2 regions of the Trichlorobacter sp. genome follow, and region 1 is predicted to be linked to the other one. Evidence: riboswitches for the same ligand, from Rfam matches in the RefSeq annotation. Region 1 holds a riboswitch; the other holds the start of a gene.
The links. Region 1 has a riboswitch for cobalamin ahead of cobU (bifunctional adenosylcobinamide kinase/adenosylcobinamide-phosphate guanylyltransferase). Riboswitches for the same ligand answer to the same signal wherever they lie in the genome.
Positions count from the first base shown of each region.

Region 2: linked by a shared signal. The riboswitch ahead of RBQ93_RS09730 (ribonucleoside triphosphate reductase) and the one ahead of cobU (bifunctional adenosylcobinamide kinase/adenosylcobinamide-phosphate guanylyltransferase) in region 1 are both predicted to bind cobalamin.

Region 1 is NZ_JAVEPN010000001.1:235,605-243,394, forward strand. It holds gene hpnK (hopanoid biosynthesis-associated protein HpnK) at 1-836, opposite strand, end outside; gene hpnJ (hopanoid biosynthesis associated radical SAM protein HpnJ) at 833-2,254, opposite strand; gene RBQ93_RS01170 (helix-hairpin-helix domain-containing protein) at 2,386-2,859, opposite strand; gene RBQ93_RS01175 (hypothetical protein) at 3,033-3,422, shown strand; gene cobC (alpha-ribazole phosphatase) at 3,506-4,108, opposite strand; gene cobS (adenosylcobinamide-GDP ribazoletransferase) at 4,116-4,868, opposite strand; gene cobT (nicotinate-nucleotide--dimethylbenzimidazole phosphoribosyltransferase) at 4,877-5,929, opposite strand; gene cobU (bifunctional adenosylcobinamide kinase/adenosylcobinamide-phosphate guanylyltransferase) at 5,948-6,481, opposite strand; cobalamin riboswitch at 6,572-6,695, opposite strand; gene mnmA (tRNA 2-thiouridine(34) synthase MnmA) at 6,721-7,785, opposite strand; gene thiF (sulfur carrier protein ThiS adenylyltransferase ThiF) at 7,782-7,790, opposite strand, start outside.
Region 2 is NZ_JAVEPN010000014.1:79,435-87,224, reverse strand. It holds gene RBQ93_RS09745 (4Fe-4S dicluster domain-containing protein) at 1-228, shown strand, start outside; gene RBQ93_RS09740 (formate dehydrogenase subunit gamma) at 228-890, shown strand; gene zupT (zinc transporter ZupT) at 1,026-1,916, shown strand; cobalamin riboswitch at 1,995-2,188, shown strand; gene RBQ93_RS09730 (ribonucleoside triphosphate reductase) at 2,336-4,360, shown strand; gene nrdD (anaerobic ribonucleoside-triphosphate reductase) at 4,357-4,539, shown strand; gene RBQ93_RS09720 (anaerobic ribonucleoside-triphosphate reductase activating protein) at 4,518-5,114, shown strand; gene RBQ93_RS09715 (FeoB-associated Cys-rich membrane protein) at 5,115-5,240, opposite strand; gene feoB (ferrous iron transport protein B) at 5,243-7,405, opposite strand; gene RBQ93_RS09705 (FeoA family protein) at 7,402-7,635, opposite strand; gene RBQ93_RS09700 (FeoA family protein) at 7,632-7,790, opposite strand, start outside.

The DNA.
Region 1 (7,790 bases):
TTGCATAAGCGGATGTCCCGCTCTATAAGGCGCTGTTTGGCAGCCGGTGACAGCAGGGCCGACAGCTCCTGCTCATGCTGGTAGTCGGGCATGCGGCGGCTGATCTCGTCATCCGGCAGGCAGCCGGGGTGCAGGTAGAGCTCGGTGGTGCCGGAGCTCAGTTCGTCCAGCAGCGCCAGCAGGTACCCTTCCGTGATGTGGCCCGAATTGAGTATCCCTTTGACCTCGGCGGCATGCACGATGCCGTGCCACGTGAGGCTGGGGACAGCATGGGCGGACAGGGCGCCAAAGATCAGGCGCTCCATTGTCTTGCCGACGATCCGGGAACGGTCGTGCCGCAGGTTTCTCAACAGGCGTTCGCGGGTAATCCGGAAGCTGGTAATACCGTGCAGCGGCATCAGCTCGATCAAGAGGGCAAACACCGTGGGGTGCATCTGGATGTTGAGGTGGCCGTCGATATGGGAGAGCGGGATGCCGGCCTGTTTGATCTTGTTGATCTGGGCCTCGATCTCGGCCCGCAGTTGCAACCGTAGCGTCGGGTCAAAGAACAGCTTCATGCCAGCCGTCACCGGGTTGTCGGGAAAACAGCCGTTCGTTTCCACCAGGCCGGGAATCTGTTCCGGCGGCAGCACCGGCCGACCCTGCACCAGGGTCAGGTGCAGCCCCACCTGCAGGCCGGGGTTGCGTCTGGCGATCTCTACCGCCTCATCAAAGGCTGTGCCGCCCGCCATCAGCGAGGTCTGGGTCAGGATGCCCTGTTGCCAGGCCAGCTCTACGGCGCGGTTAACGACGCTTGACAGGCCGAAATCGTCGGCAGTGACGATCAGCCGTCTCAACAGTGCCCCGCACGGCGTTTCTGCATGTAGTTCAGATACTGCCGGCCTTCTTTGAGCAGCTTGTTACGTTCTTCGCTGTCCACGATCATCCTGCCGATACTGCGCAGGATGTAGCTGGGCCTGAAGTAGAACTTGTTGTAGAACTCCTCCACCGAGTTGAAGATTTCGGCGTTGGTCAGGTTGGGGTAGTTAATCACGCATTTCTGGTGGCCGGTGCTGTCGATGAAATCATCCGAAGTGATCCAGCCCTGCTCCTTGGCCAGGCGGTAAAACTCGGTGCCGGGGTAGGGCGAGGCCAGCGAGGCCTGGATCGAGTTCAGGTCCAGCTGTTTGGCAAATTCGATGGTCTCGCGGATCGTCTCGCGGCCCTCGCCCGGCAGGCCCATGATGAAGGCGCCATGGATCGATAGCCCCAGTTTCTTGCAGTCCTTGGTGAACTGGATCGCCTGCTCTTTGGTGATCCCCTTCTTGATGTTCTTCAGAATCTGCTCGTTACCGGTCTCATAGCCCACCACCACATGGCGCAGACCTGCCTCGCGCATGATCTTCAGGGTCTCATAGTCGCAGTTGGCGCGGGCGTTGATGGTCCAGGAGATGCCCAGCGGCTTGAGCAGGCCGGCAATCTCGCGGGCGTGTTGGCGATTGGCGGTGAAGGTGTCGTCGTCAAAGGACAGCTCCCGCATCTCCGGGATGTTGTCCACGATCCATTTGACCTCTTCAAAGACGTTCTGCGGCGAACGGGTGCGCATCCGCTGGCCGGAAAAGGTCTGGGGCCAGAGGCAGTAGATGCACCTGGACGGGCAGCCGCGGCTGGAGTAGATCGAGACGTAGGGGCTTTTGAAGTGGGGGATGACGTAGTCCTTGATCGGCAGATCGCGCTTATAGACCGGCGCCACAAAAGGCAGGGCGTCGAGGTCCTCGATCAGCGGGCGGTCCGGGGTGTGGATGGTTACTCCGTCCTTGATGAAGCTGATGCCGTCGACCTTTGCCCAGTCGCGCCCCTCGCACAACTCCTTGGTGGAGTAGTCGAACTCACCACGGCAGACGATGTCGATGGCCCCTTGGCCTGCCTTGAGCGATTCCTCCGGCAGGATGGTGACATGGGGGCCGGTCAGTACGGTGACGATGTCCGGCTTGACCTCCTTGATCCGTCGCGCGGTCTCGATATCGATCGCCAGGGTGGGGGTGGAGGTGTACAGCACCACCATATCGAACTCTTTGGCGATGTTAAGGCAGTCGTCTAGGCTGAGTTTTTGAACCGGGGCGTCCACCACCCGGCTACCGGCAATCATGCCGGCCGGGAAACAGAGCCAGGTGGGATACCAGAATGAGGTCACCTCGCGGGAGGCCTGATAGCGTGCGCCGGCGCCGCCATCAAAATCCTCAAAGGTGGGGGGGTTCAAAAAAAGCGGCTTCATTGCAACTCCCTGATAGTTCGTAGGAAATACACACAATAGGGGCCAGCTGGCGTAAAGTCAAGCAGACAAAAAGGGCAGCCGAGTGGCTGCCCTTACAGGTCAAATGGTGGCTTTTAAAGCGGACGCGGCGTCTATTTTTTCTTCGGGGCAGGCTGCTTGGCGATGAGGTGGTCTTTCACCTGATCGTAGGCCGGACCGGGCAGGATGTTGCGCGATTTGAGCTGATCCTTCTTGGCATAAGGACGGCCGGCAACGATCTTGGCGGCGTAGGCTTCGCCAATGCCGGGTATCGCCTTCAGCTCGGCCTCGCTGGCGTTGTTGATGTCGACCTGGGTCAGGCTGGCAGCCTTGGTCTTGGCAGCTGCTTTGGTATCTGCAGTCTTGGCTTTTGCGGCTGCCTTGGTGTCGCTTGCGCTGGCCTTGACAGCGTCTTTGGTTGCCGTCGCCTTGGCTGCTTCAGCCTTGGCAGCGGATTTTGATTCAGCTATTCGCGCCTTTGCCGCATCTTTAGGGTTCGGCAGCATCGGCTCAACAGCAAAGGCGCAGGTGGCGAACATGGTCAGTGTGATCAGCAGGCAAAGTGTCTTGGTCCAGAGTTGGTGCATGGTGTGAACCTCCTTGGGGTGACTGCTTGAGTGTAAAATGCTGCATCCGTTTGTAGCAGGGGGGGGAAAGGGTGTCAAGGATCGGGCTTGCCGAGCAAGACCTTGCCAGCAGAGTGGGGGATGTGCTATAGCAACAGGGCTTTTTGATAAAAAACGGAGAGGAATCAAGATCAATGAGTCATCAGCGCAAACCGGAGATCAACTTCAACTACATCTTTAACTACACCTACAACCCGACCTACACCAACGGCGTACAGGGCGGTTTCACCCCCCGTGGTGAGTTGGTCATGCATTTTTATCAGGAGCGTCCGGCCCTGCCCAAGGAAGTAACCCACGAGATCACCCCCGAAGGTGGCATCGGCGCCATGACCGAGGCCGACCCCAAAAACCTGAACGGCACCATGGTCCGTTTCATTGAGACCGGGGTCACCATGAACTTCCAGACCGCAGCCATGATTCACGCCTGGCTGGGTGAGCAGCTGGGCCAGATGCAGGCCGTGCTCAAGGCTCAGGCCGAGTTTATGCAGGGCGGTGCGCCTGAAACGGCCGCTGAAGGCCAGTAGTTCGATTGCTAGATAGCTTGAAGTATAAACGGCCTGCGGAAATCTCCGCAGGCCGTTTTGGTGTGTAGCATGCCGTCACGGCGCTAGCCGTTGAGCAGCTTCACCGTGGCCCGTCCGTCCGGATAGTAATCGATGATATTCAGGCAGCCGTAGTTTTGTTCAATGTTGAACATATTGGCCAACGGCGCACCGATGGCGTTCAGCAGGATGATCCGGTTCAGGCCGCCGTGACCCACCAGCAGTATCTCCTGGCCCTGGTGCCGTTCCAGCACTTCCTGTACCACCGGCATGGCCCGGTTGTGCAGATCCAGCAGGTTTTCCCCTTGCGGCACCCGATAGTTGACCAGATCGTTGAGGCGGGCCTGCCATTCCTCTGGCCAGCGGCCCTGAATCTCCTGCCAAGTCAGACTCTCCCAGATGCCGATGTTCAGTTCGCGCAGTTCGCTGCGATGCACCGGCTGAATGCCAAACTGCTGGCAGATGATGTCGGCGCCGATCCGGCAACGGGTTAGGTCGCTGGAGTAACAGGCCGAGATCCGTTTATCGGACAGGCGGTCCTTCAGTTGGTGGTACTGTTCGACCCCCAGGTCGGTCAGGGCCACATCATGGTGGCCGTTGTAACGGCGTTGTTCATGGCCAACCACTTGGCCGTGGCGGATCAGATAGATGCGGGTGAATGCGGTCATAAGTGGCTCAAATCCTGGTTAGAATGGCCGTTGTGGCAACAACGGCAAGCAGTGCAAGCAGTTCGGCTAGTTCAGAGGCGCAGCCAACGATGTCGCCGCTGATGCCCCCCAGACGGCGGGTGAAATACCAGCGGGTCAGCAGCGCCCACAGCGTTACGACCAGCCAGGCCACCAGTCCGGTAAACTGGAGGCTGAGCCAGGCCAGTGGCAGGATGGTGGCCGTTGCCAGCAGCAGCTGGTTGGGACCCAGCCCAGCTAAAAAGGCATTTCCCAGGCCGTCCGGACGGGCCGACCGGCTGCCGGCCAGCACCACCAGCTGGGCAAAGCGCGCCAGTGCCGGCACTGCCAGCAGGGCCGGCCGTTTAAGGTCCATCGGCACCGCCAGCAGGGCTGCGTACTTGACGAGCAATCCCAGCACCAACCCGGTCACGCCGATGGCGCCGACCCGCGAATCCTTCATGACCTCCAGGAAGCGCTGCTTGTCGCCCCGGGCTGCCAGGCCGTCGCAGACATCGGCCAGGCCGTCCAGGTGCAGACCGCCGGTGATCAGGGCCAGCAAGGTCACCAGCAGGGCATCGGTCAGCTGGCGCGGAAAGAGCGGGGTCAGGGCCAGGTCGGCCAGCCAGAGTAGCCCGCCAATCAAAAATCCGGCCAGCGGAAACCAGGCTGTGGAACGGCCTAGGTCGCCTGCCTCGCAACGCTTGGGCGATGGCAACGGCAGGATGGTCAGGAACTGCAGGGCGATCAAGAGGTGGCGCATGATGACCTTCAGTGTCCGGCCACGCCGGCCTGTTCAAAGGTGGCCATCTCAGCCAGGATCTTGACGCCGGCCTCGATCAGGGTCATGGCCAGCGCCCCGCCGGTCCCTTCACCCAGGCGTAGCCCAAGATCAAGGATCGGTTTCACGCCGATCCGTTCCAGCATGAAACGGTGCCCCACCTCCACTGATTCGTGGGCGGCAAACAGGTGATCACGCAGGTTGGGATGCAGCTCCGCAGCGATCAGGGCGCCGGCAGTGGAGATAAAGCCATCCATCACGACCGGGATCTTGTTGGCGGCGCAGCCCAGCACCAACCCGGCAATGGCGGCGATCTCCAGGCCACCTACCTTCTGCAGCACGTCCAGCGGGTCGCGGGGGTCGGGCTTGTTGATTGCCAGCCCCCTGGTGATGGCGGCCAGCTTGAGGGCCAACGCCTGGTCGCCAATGCCGGTGCCGCGGTGGGTAACCTGTTCCACCGAAAGGCCACTCAAGGCGGCGATGATGGCCGAGGAGGGGCTGGTGTTGCCGATCCCCATCTCGCCGGTGCCCACCAGGCCGACCCCTTCTGCCTTGCACTGATCGGCCAGCTCGATGCCCACCATAAGTGCCGCCAGCATCTGGTCGCGGCTCATGGCCGGTCCCTGGGCGAAGTTGGCGCTACCGCGGGCAACCTTCCGGTGAATCAGGCCGGGGCAGCCTCCGAAATCATGGTCTACCCCCACATCCACCACCCGAACCTCGGCCCCGGCATGGCGGGCCAAGACGTTTACACCGGCGCCGCCCTGCAGGAAATTAAAGACCATCTGGGCGGTCACCGCTTTGGGGTAGAGCGAGACCCCCTCCTCGGTGATGCCGTGGTCAGCGGCAAAGGTGAAGATCACCTTCTTTGTCAGGTCGGGTTGCTGCTGGCCACTGATGGCCACCAGCCGGCAGGCAAACTCTTCCAGTCTGCCCAGTGAGCCCAATGGCTTGGTCTTGCAGTCCAGTCGCGCCTGGGTGGCAGCCAGCAGGCCGGCATCGAGCGGGGTGATCCGGTTCAGAACGGTTTCGAGACGTTGCATGGAGTTCGGTTCCTTGGGTTATTTGAGCTTGAGCGGCAGGCCGCAGATCAGGGTGTAGACCTCGTCGCAGCTGGCGGCCAGAATCTGGTTGGTCTGACCGGCCAGGTCGCGGAACAGGCGGCCCAACCGGTGCTCCGGTACGATGCCCATGCCCACCTCGTTGGTCACCAGAATCACCGGTGTTTGCATGGCGCGCAGGGTGGTGGCCAGACGGTGGACAGTACCGACAATCTGTTCGTTACGTTCGGTGTCGTTCTGATCGCGGGCCAACAGCAGGTTGGTCAGCCAGAGGGTGACACAGTCAACCAGAATGGCGCCGTAGGTGCCGTCCAGCCGGGCCAGGGTCTGGGGCAAGGCCAGCGGCTCCTCCACGGTTTGCCAGTCGGCACCGCGCCGGGCCCGGTGCTGGGCGATCCGTTCCTCCATCTCGTCGTCGAGGGCCTGGGCGGTGGCCAGGTAGCAGAGCGGCGGTTGATAGCGCAGGGTCTGCTGCTCGGCAAAGCGGCTCTTGCCGCTGCGAACGCCGCCGGTAATCAGGGTGGTGGGTGCCATGGCCGCCTTTCAGAAACAAAAAAACCTGTCCGTTGGGGGACAGGTGGTGCGTCGCGCGTAAGCCGGCTTGGGTGCCTCTCTCCCCGGAGGCAGTTCAAGCAGGTGGCTGGCAGGTATTCTGGCTCCAGGGACAGGCCCTGTTACAGTTGCGGGACAGCGGGGGAGTCGCACCCCCTTCCCCTGATCCAGTCACACGAGCAATTTTTGTAACAGAACGCAGACCGCAATGTCAAACGGGATTACGGGTGGCTAGCAACCACGGGCGCAACGATCCGCCCGCCGCCCAGCACCTGGTCGTCCTGGTAGAAAACCACAAACTGCCCCGGCGTGACCGACTTCTGCTGGTGATCGAACAGCACCTTGCAGCGACCGTCGGCCTCAAGCGTAACCTGGCAGGGCACCGGCTGGTGACGGTAGCGTATCTTGCAGCTGGTTGCGAAGGTCGTCGCTTGCGGCGGGATGATCCAGCTCATCGCCTCCGCCAGCAGGCCGGCGGTCAGGACATGGGGCTGCTCACCCACCACCACCCGGTTGCTGGCGGCATCGATGGCAATCACATACAACGGTTCGCTCCAGCCGATCCCCAGCCCCTTGCGCTGGCCGATGGTGTAGCGGTGGGTGCCCTGGTGGCGGCCCAGCACCGTGCCGTCAACATGGACGATCTCCCCGCGGTGCGCCTTAACTCCATGGCCTTCCAGAAATGCAACGTAGTCATCACCGGGGATGAAGCAGACCTCCTGGCTGTCCCCTTTGTGGGCCACGTCCAGGCCGAATTGCTCAGCCAGCCGACGCACCTCGTCCTTGCTCTCGATAGCGCCCAGCGGAAAGAGCACCCGGGCCAGCTGCTGCTGGGTAAGGGTGTAGAGGAAGTAGGACTGGTCCTTGGCCCGGTTGGCGGCAACCCGCAGGTGGTAGGTGCCATCCGGGTCAACGGTTTTTTGCGCATAGTGCCCGGTGGCCAGCAGGTCGGCCCCCAGCGCGCGGGCCCTGTCCAGCAGCAGACCGAACTTGATCGAGCGGTTGCAGCAGACGCACGGGTTGGGAGTCTGTCCCTGACGGTACTGGCTGATAAAGTCGTCAATCACCTGCTCTTTGAACGGCAGTTCGAAGTCGGCAACATGGTGTTCGATACCCAACTGTTGCGCCACCCGCGCCGCATCGTCAACCGCTGAGTCAGCCCCGCAGCTTTGGGGCTCAAACAGGTGCATGGTGATGCCGATCAGTTCATGCCCCTGCTGTTTCAGCAGGGCGGCGGTGACCGATGAATCAACCCCGCCGCTCATGGCGACCGCAATCCGGCTCATAGTTC
Region 2 (7,790 bases), on a different contig from region 1:
CCGGTGCCGTTTGAGGAGCTTGATCGTCAGCTGAGCCCTGCCTCGGCCGACCCCAAACAGGGACAGCCGCAACTGAAGCCGGGGGTAACGCGCAAGATGGCCGAAAGCGACGGCATGGCCAAGGCGGTGCTGGCAGCGCCGGCCATCGGGCTGGTGGCTGGCCTGGTGGGCGCTTTCAGTAGATTATCACAGCGTAAGGCTGAAAACGCCGGAAAGGAGAGCCGCTGATGGCCGGGAACAGTCTGGTGAAACGTCATGAACTGATTGTGATGCTGGAACACTGGGGCATTGCCATCTCCGGCATCGTGTTGCTGTTGAGCGGCATCTTTCAGCTGCCTTCGGCTGCCCGTTACAAGATCACTGCCATCCCCGGTTTCTGGTGGTCGGGAGAGTTTTTCTTCACCCTCAAGCTGCACTACATCGCCTCGCTGGTCTTTGTGGGACTGGTGCTGTTTCACCTGGTCTACCACCTGCTGCTGAAAGAGCGGGCCATGGTGCCCAGGCAGGGTGATGTGGCGGAGTCGATCAAGGTACTGAAAAGCTTTGTGACCAACCAGCCAGAACCGCCCTTTGGCAAATACCTGCCGGAGCAGCGCCTGGCCTATGTGGCGATAGCGATCCCGGTGTTGATGCTGGTGGTGTCGGGCCTGATCAAGACCTGGAAGAACGTCTATGCCCCGGACATGGATCGCACTCTGCTGTTGTGGGCCACCTGGGTGCATAATGTGGGCTTTATCCTGTTCTTCCTGGCCTTTGTGGGGCACATCGGCGCCTTGCTGATCAAGCCCAACCGGCCGATGCTGCGGGGGATGCTGACCGGCAAGGTGACGCGGGACTACGCCGAACACCGCCATCCGCTCTGGATCGATGAGCTGGAGGGTAAGCGGTAACGCAGGCAGCAGCACCATAGCACTACCATCATCCGGCAGAGGGGCCTACCCTCTGCCGTTTTTATGGGCTGGCGGATGCGTCGTCCTATGGTAAGCTTGCCAACGAATCAGTACCGAGCGAGGGACAGGCCAAGTATGGATCAGGTATGGATAGCACTAGGGTTGACGCTGTTTGCCGGCATGGCCACCGGCATCGGTAGCGCCATCGCCTTTCTGGCCAAGCGGACTGATTACCGCTTTCTGTCTATCGCCACCGGTTTTTCGGCCGGGGTGATGCTATACGTCTCCTTTGTGGAGATCTTTCACAAGGGGGCGGTCGCCCTGGTGGAGAGCTACGGCGAACCGTGGGGGCACTGGGTTAATGTGGGCTCCTTCTTTGGCGGCATGCTGCTGATCGGTCTGATCGACAACCTGGTGCCGGCGGCTGAAAACCCCCACGAGGTACACTCCGAGGCCGAATCTGCACCGCTGCACAACCCGGCTGCGCCGCTACCTGATTTCTCCGTCGTGAGCCCAGCCGCTGTGGGAGAACATCAACACAGCGACAGGCATCGCAAACTGATGCGAATGGGGCTGTTCACCGCCCTGGCCATCGGTATCCACAACTTTCCCGAAGGTCTGGCCACCTTTCTGGCGGCTCTTGAAGACCCCAAACTGGGTGTCGCCATCGCCATTGCGGTGGCCTTGCACAATATCCCTGAAGGCATCAGCGTCTCGGTGCCGATCTTTTACGCCACCGGCAACCGCAGCAAGGCCTTTGCCTACTCGGTCTTGAGCGGCCTGGCCGAACCGGTGGGGGCCGTGGTGGCCTACCTGTTTTTGCGGTTGGTGTTTGGCTGCGAGGCCGGCATGATCCCGCCCCAGGTGATGGGGGTGCTGTTCGGCGGTGTGGCCGGCATCATGGTCTACATCAGTCTGGATGAGCTGCTGCCCACCAGCCGGGCCTACGGCAAGGGCCACGACAGCCTGCTGGGGCTGGTGGCCGGCATGCTGGTGATGGCCCTCAGTCTGCTGCTGATGAAATAGTTGTGTGACTGCTTGACTCTATATCTTGTGGTGTGGTAGAGGTGTTGCCACAACATATTCCGCTGCTGGTTGGCGGGAGCAGCATACACGATCAACGGTGCCCGTAAGGGCTTGATAGGGAAGAGGGGTGACGCTCCACAGGAGCCATTCCCCCACGGACCCGCCGCTGTAAGCGACGACAACGGGCAACAGACCACTGGCTGGTTAGGCTGGGAAGGCGCCCGGAGGATGACTCGCAAGTCAGAAGACCTGCCTTGATCCAGTGCACAAGATTACTCTCCGGGGACTGGGAGTAGGTGAACAACGGAATCAGGCGACGTTAAATTCGGAACGTCCGCATGCTGTTTCAAGCAGCTGCGGACGTTTTCAGTTTTTGCCCCGCGACCTATCCCCGGACTCCAGACCAAAGGAGTCAGACCATGCAACAGATCGTATCAGCAGCACCCGTCAGTGTCATGAAACGTGACGGCAGCCGCGTCCCCTTTGAGGCGGCCCGTATCCAGTCGGCCATTATACGTGCAGGTCGGGCCACCAACGAGTTCGGTGAGGATGAGGCACAGCTGATCACCGGCCAGGTGCTGAAGGTGTTGCGGCACCGCTTCCCCCATGAACCACCCAGCATTGAGCAGATTCAGGATGTGGTGGAGCAGGCCCTGATCTCGGCTAACCACTTCGCCACCCTGCGGGCCTATGCGGTCTATCGCGAGCAGCGCAGCCGTCTGCGTCAGGATCGTAAAACCGTGGTGGATGTGACCGCCTCGGTCAACGAGTATCTGGAGCAGAGTGACTGGCGGGTCAGCGCCAATGCCAACCAGGGTTATTCCCTGGGGGGGCTGATCCTGAACCTGTCCGGCAAGGTGATCGCCAACTACTGGCTCTCCCAGGTCTACCCGCCGGAGGTGGGGGAGGCCCACCGCGACGGCAGCATCCATATCCACGATCTGGATATGCTGGCCGGCTACTGCGCCGGCTGGTCGCTGCGGATGCTGTTGGCCGAAGGGTTGAACGGCGTGCCGGGCAAGGTGGAGGCCGGTCCCCCAAAACACCTCTCCAGCGCCGTGGGGCAGATCGTCAACTTTTTGGGTACCCTGCAGAACGAATGGGCCGGGGCCCAGGCCTTCAGCTCCTTTGACACCTACCTAGCGCCCTATGTCCGCAAGGACAAGCTGAGCTACCGGGAGGTGCGTCAGTCTATCCAGGAGCTGATCTATAACCTGAACGTGCCGTCCCGCTGGGGCACCCAGACCCCCTTCACCAACCTGACCTTTGACTGGACCTGCCCCGACGACCTGAAAAATCAGGTGCCGGTGATCGGCGGGCAGGAGATGCCGTTTTGTTACGGCGAGCTGCAGGCCGAGATGGATCTGATCAACCGGGCCTACATCGAGGTGATGACCACTGGCGATGCCAAGGGCAGGGTGTTTACCTTCCCGATCCCCACCTACAACATCACCCCTGATTTTCCCTGGGAGAGTGAGAATGCCGAGCTGCTGTTCGCCATGACCGCCCGCTACGGCCTGCCGTACTTCCAGAACTTTATCAACTCGGAGCTGACCCCCAACATGGTGCGTTCCATGTGCTGCCGCCTGCAGCTTGATCTGCGGGAACTGCTCAAACGGGGCAACGGTCTGTTCGGTTCGGCCGAGCAGACCGGTTCACTGGGGGTGGTCACCATCAACTGCGCCCGCCTGGGCCACCAACACCAGGGTGACGAGGTCGGGCTGTTCAAACGGCTGGATCAGCTGCTGGAGATCAGCCGCACCAGTCTGGAGATCAAGCGCAAGGTGATCCAGCGCCATATGGATAACGGTCTGTTTCCCTACACCAAACGCTATCTGGGCACCCTGCGTAACCACTTTTCCACCATCGGGGTCAACGGCATCAACGAGCTGATCCGCAATTTTACGGCTGACCAGGAAGACATTACCACCCCGACGGGCCACGGTCTGGCGGTGCGGTTGCTGGATCACCTGCGGCAGCGGATGGTGGCGTTTCAGGAACAGACCGGCCACCTCTACAATCTGGAAGCCACGCCGGCTGAGGGCACTACCTACCGCTTTGCCAGGGAGGACAAAAAGCGTTTCCCCGCCATCATTCAGGCCGGCAGTGCGGAGGCGCCCTATTACACCAATTCAAGCCAGCTGCCGGTGGGCTTCACCGACGACCCGTTCGAGGCCCTACAGCGGCAGGAGGAGCTGCAGCGCAAGTACACCGGTGGCACCGTGCTGCACCTTTACCTGGGAGAGCAGGTCTCCAGCACCGAGGCCTGCAAGCAGCTGGTGCGACGTTCGTTGGAACGGTTCCGGCTGCCCTACATCACCATTACCCCCACCTTTTCGATCTGCCCCAAGCATGGCTATCTGAGCGGTGAGCACCCGTTCTGTCCGCTCTGCGATCAGGAGTTTGTTCGCCAACAGGCCATCAATGAAAGGAGTAACGCATGAACAACGAGCACCAACAACCGCAGACAGCACTACCGCAAGAACAACGGCAACCCTGCGAGGTCTGGACCCGCGTGATGGGCTACCACCGGCCGGTGGCCTCCTTCAACACCGGCAAAAAGTCTGAGTATGCCGAGCGTACCTTCTTCAAGGAAGTGGCATGCTCGCCATCGGCGGACTGACCCCCTTCACCACCATCGACTACCCCGGCAAGCTGGCAGCGGTGGTCTTCTGTCAGGGCTGCCCCTGGCGCTGCGGCTATTGCCACAATCAGCATCTGCTGGCAGTTGATCGTCAGGCCGGTATCGCGTGGCAAGAGGTCATGCAGCTGCTGGAACAGCGGCGGGGCTTGCTGGATGCGGTGGTCTTCAGTGGTGGCGAGCCGACCCTGCAGCCCGGATTGCCCCTGGCCCTGGACGCGGTGCGCCGACTGGGGTTTCTTACCGGCCTGCATACTGCCGGGCCGTTTCCCGACCGGCTGGCGGCCTGCCTGCCGCAGCTGGATTGGGTGGGGATGGATCTGAAGGCCCCCTTTGATTGCTACGACGCACTTACCGGGGTGACGGGCAGTGGCCGGGCAGCAGCACGCAGCGCGGAACTGGTACGAACGAGTGGTGTTGCACACCAGTTCCGCACCACGGTTGATCCGTTGCTGCAGTCGGACGAACGCCTGAAACGGTTGCAGCACACGGTTACAGGGTGGGGCGACCAACTGGTGCTGCAGGAGCTGCGGATCACCGCAGCTCCTGCAGCGTAATCAGTGGTGACAGCTGCCGCCGCAGTCGCCGCCGCTGCAGCCCTTTTTCTTCCAGAGTGAGCAATAGAGGAGCCAGATGGCTCCTCCCGCAATGGCTACCATCAGGATGATGTCGAACAGTCCCATGTCTAGCCTCCCAGACCCAGCAGCCTGCCGCCCTGATAGATGATCAGCGCCACCAGCCAGGCCAGCATGGTGGAGTAGGCGAAGGCCACGCCGGCCCATTTCCAGGTGCCGAACTCGGCCCGCATGGCCGCCCCCACCACCACGCAGGGCATGTAGAGCAGTACGAAGGCCATGAAGGCAAAGGAACTGAGCGGCGTGAACTGGCCTTTCAAGGCGGTCTTGAGCGCAGATTGCTCTGCCTCAGGTTCTTCTTCCTGGGGCAGGTAGAGCACGGTGCTGACTGCAGTCGTGACCGCGCCGCCAAAGGAGACCACGATCTCCCGCAGGTCTTCGCCCAGGGTGGGCTGCTTTTCTTGCTCTGCCTCTTCGGCTGCCGGGGCGTAGATCTCGCCCATGGTGCCCACCACGATCTCCTTGGCGATCACGCCGGTGATCAGCGATGAGGCCGCCTCCCAGGTGCCGAAGCCCACCGGCTGGAAGATCGGTGCGATGGTGGCGCCGGCCCTGCCCAGGTAGGAATCGCGCTTGTGTTCCAAGCCCCAGGGCAGGTTTAACAGGAACCAGACCAGTATCGAAACGGCAAAGATGTAGGTGCCGGCCTTGATCAGGAAGTGTTTGCCCTTTTCCCAGGTATGCAGCATCAGGCTGGTGAAACTGGGCATCCGGTAGGGCGGCAGCTCCATGATGAATAGGGGCGCCTCGCCCCTGAAGAGGGTCTTCTTGAAGATGTAGCCCATCATCACCGCCAGCAGCATCCCCAGGATGTAGAGTACCCAGATCACCGAGCCGGCATTGTCCGGAAAGAACACCGCAGCGAACAGCACATAGACCGGCAGCCGGGCACCGCAGGACATCAGCGGGATCAACAGGGCGGTCAGCACCTTGTCCTTCGGGTTTTCCAGGGTGCGGGTGGCATAGATGCCCGGTACGTTGCAGCCGAAACCCAAGAGCATCGGGATGAAGGACTTGCCGTGCAGGCCGATGGCATGCATGGCCCGGTCCATCACAAAGGCGGCCCGCGCCATGTAGCCGCTGCCCTCCAGGAAGGTGATGAAGAACATCATGGCAAAGATCACCGGCACGAACACCAGCACCGAGCCGACCCCGGCGATCACACCGTCGTTGATCAGCGACACGGTCCAGTCAGGCGCCCCGATACCGTTCATGATGGCGGTGGTCCAGCGTTTGAACGGTCCGCTGGTCATGGCATCCAGCCAGTCACTGAAGGGGGACGACAGGTCAAAGGTCAGCTTGAACAGCAGCCACATGGCCAGGGCAAAGATCGGTATCCCCAGGAAGCGGTTCAAAACCACCCGGTCGATACGTTCGGTCAGCTCGATGGTGCGTTTCTCCGGCTTGGTCATCACCTCGCGGCACAGGCCGCTGGCCAGCCCGTAGCGGCTGTCGGCCAATAGTCCCTCGACGTCGTCGCCGTGGGCGCGGCGCAGGTGTTCAAACAGCTGCTGCGGCAGCGACTCCGGTGTGATGTTGACCAGCTTCAGCAACGGGGCATCCCCCTCCAGCAGCTTCAGCAGCAGCCAGCGGGTCGGATACTGTTCCAGCAGGGCAGCGTGGTCACACTGGAGAACATCATGCAGCCCTTTCAGGACGGTCTCGATATCCTCACCATAGCTGAGCCGCTTGGGTGTGTGCTGTGCCGGTTCGGCAGCCACCGTCACCACCCGTTTAAGCAGCTGCTCCAGTCCGGTCTTGCGGGTGGCCGAGGTGGGCACCACGGCAACCCCCAGCACCTGTTCCATCTGGGTAGTGTTGATCTGGTAGCCCTTGGCCAACGCCTCGTCATGGATATTGAGGGCTATTATCATTGGTATGCCCAGCTCAAGTAGCTGGATGGTCAGGTAGAGGTTGCGCTCCAGGTTGGTGGCATCCACCACATTGACGATCAGGTCCGGTCGCTGGTTTACCAGATAGTCGCGGGTGATGATCTCCTCCTGGCTGTAGGGGGACAGGGAATAGCAGCCCGGCAGGTCCACCAGGCGAATGCTGCGTCCCTCCACCTCGAACAGGGCCTCCTTTTTCTCCACCGTCACGCCTGGCCAGTTGCCCACATGCAGACGACTGCCGGCGATGGCGTTGATCAGGGTCGACTTGCCGGCATTGGGGTTGCCGGCCACGGCCACAATGAGCGGTTTTTGCTGGCTCATGCCGCCACCTCTTCGATCTGGATACCCTTGGCCTCGCCCTTGCGCAGCGATAAGTTATAGCCCTTGACCGTCACCTCGATCGGATCACCCATTGGCGCCACCTTCTCCACCCTGATCCGCTCGCCGGGGATCACCCCCATGTCCATCAGCCGGCGTCGGATCGGTCCGATGCTGCTGTCCAGCTTGATGATCGTACCCTGCTGTCCTGGCTTGAGGTTGCTCAGGTTCATGCCGTTACTCCCTTCATGCTGATGCCACGGGCCATCCTGCGGTCAATGGCGATGCGTGCTTCGTCAACCATCAACAGCAGCAGATTGCCGTCGTTCTTGAGTACCTCTACGGTTTTGCCAATCCTCAGCCCCATCTCCTCAGCGCGGGTGGTGCT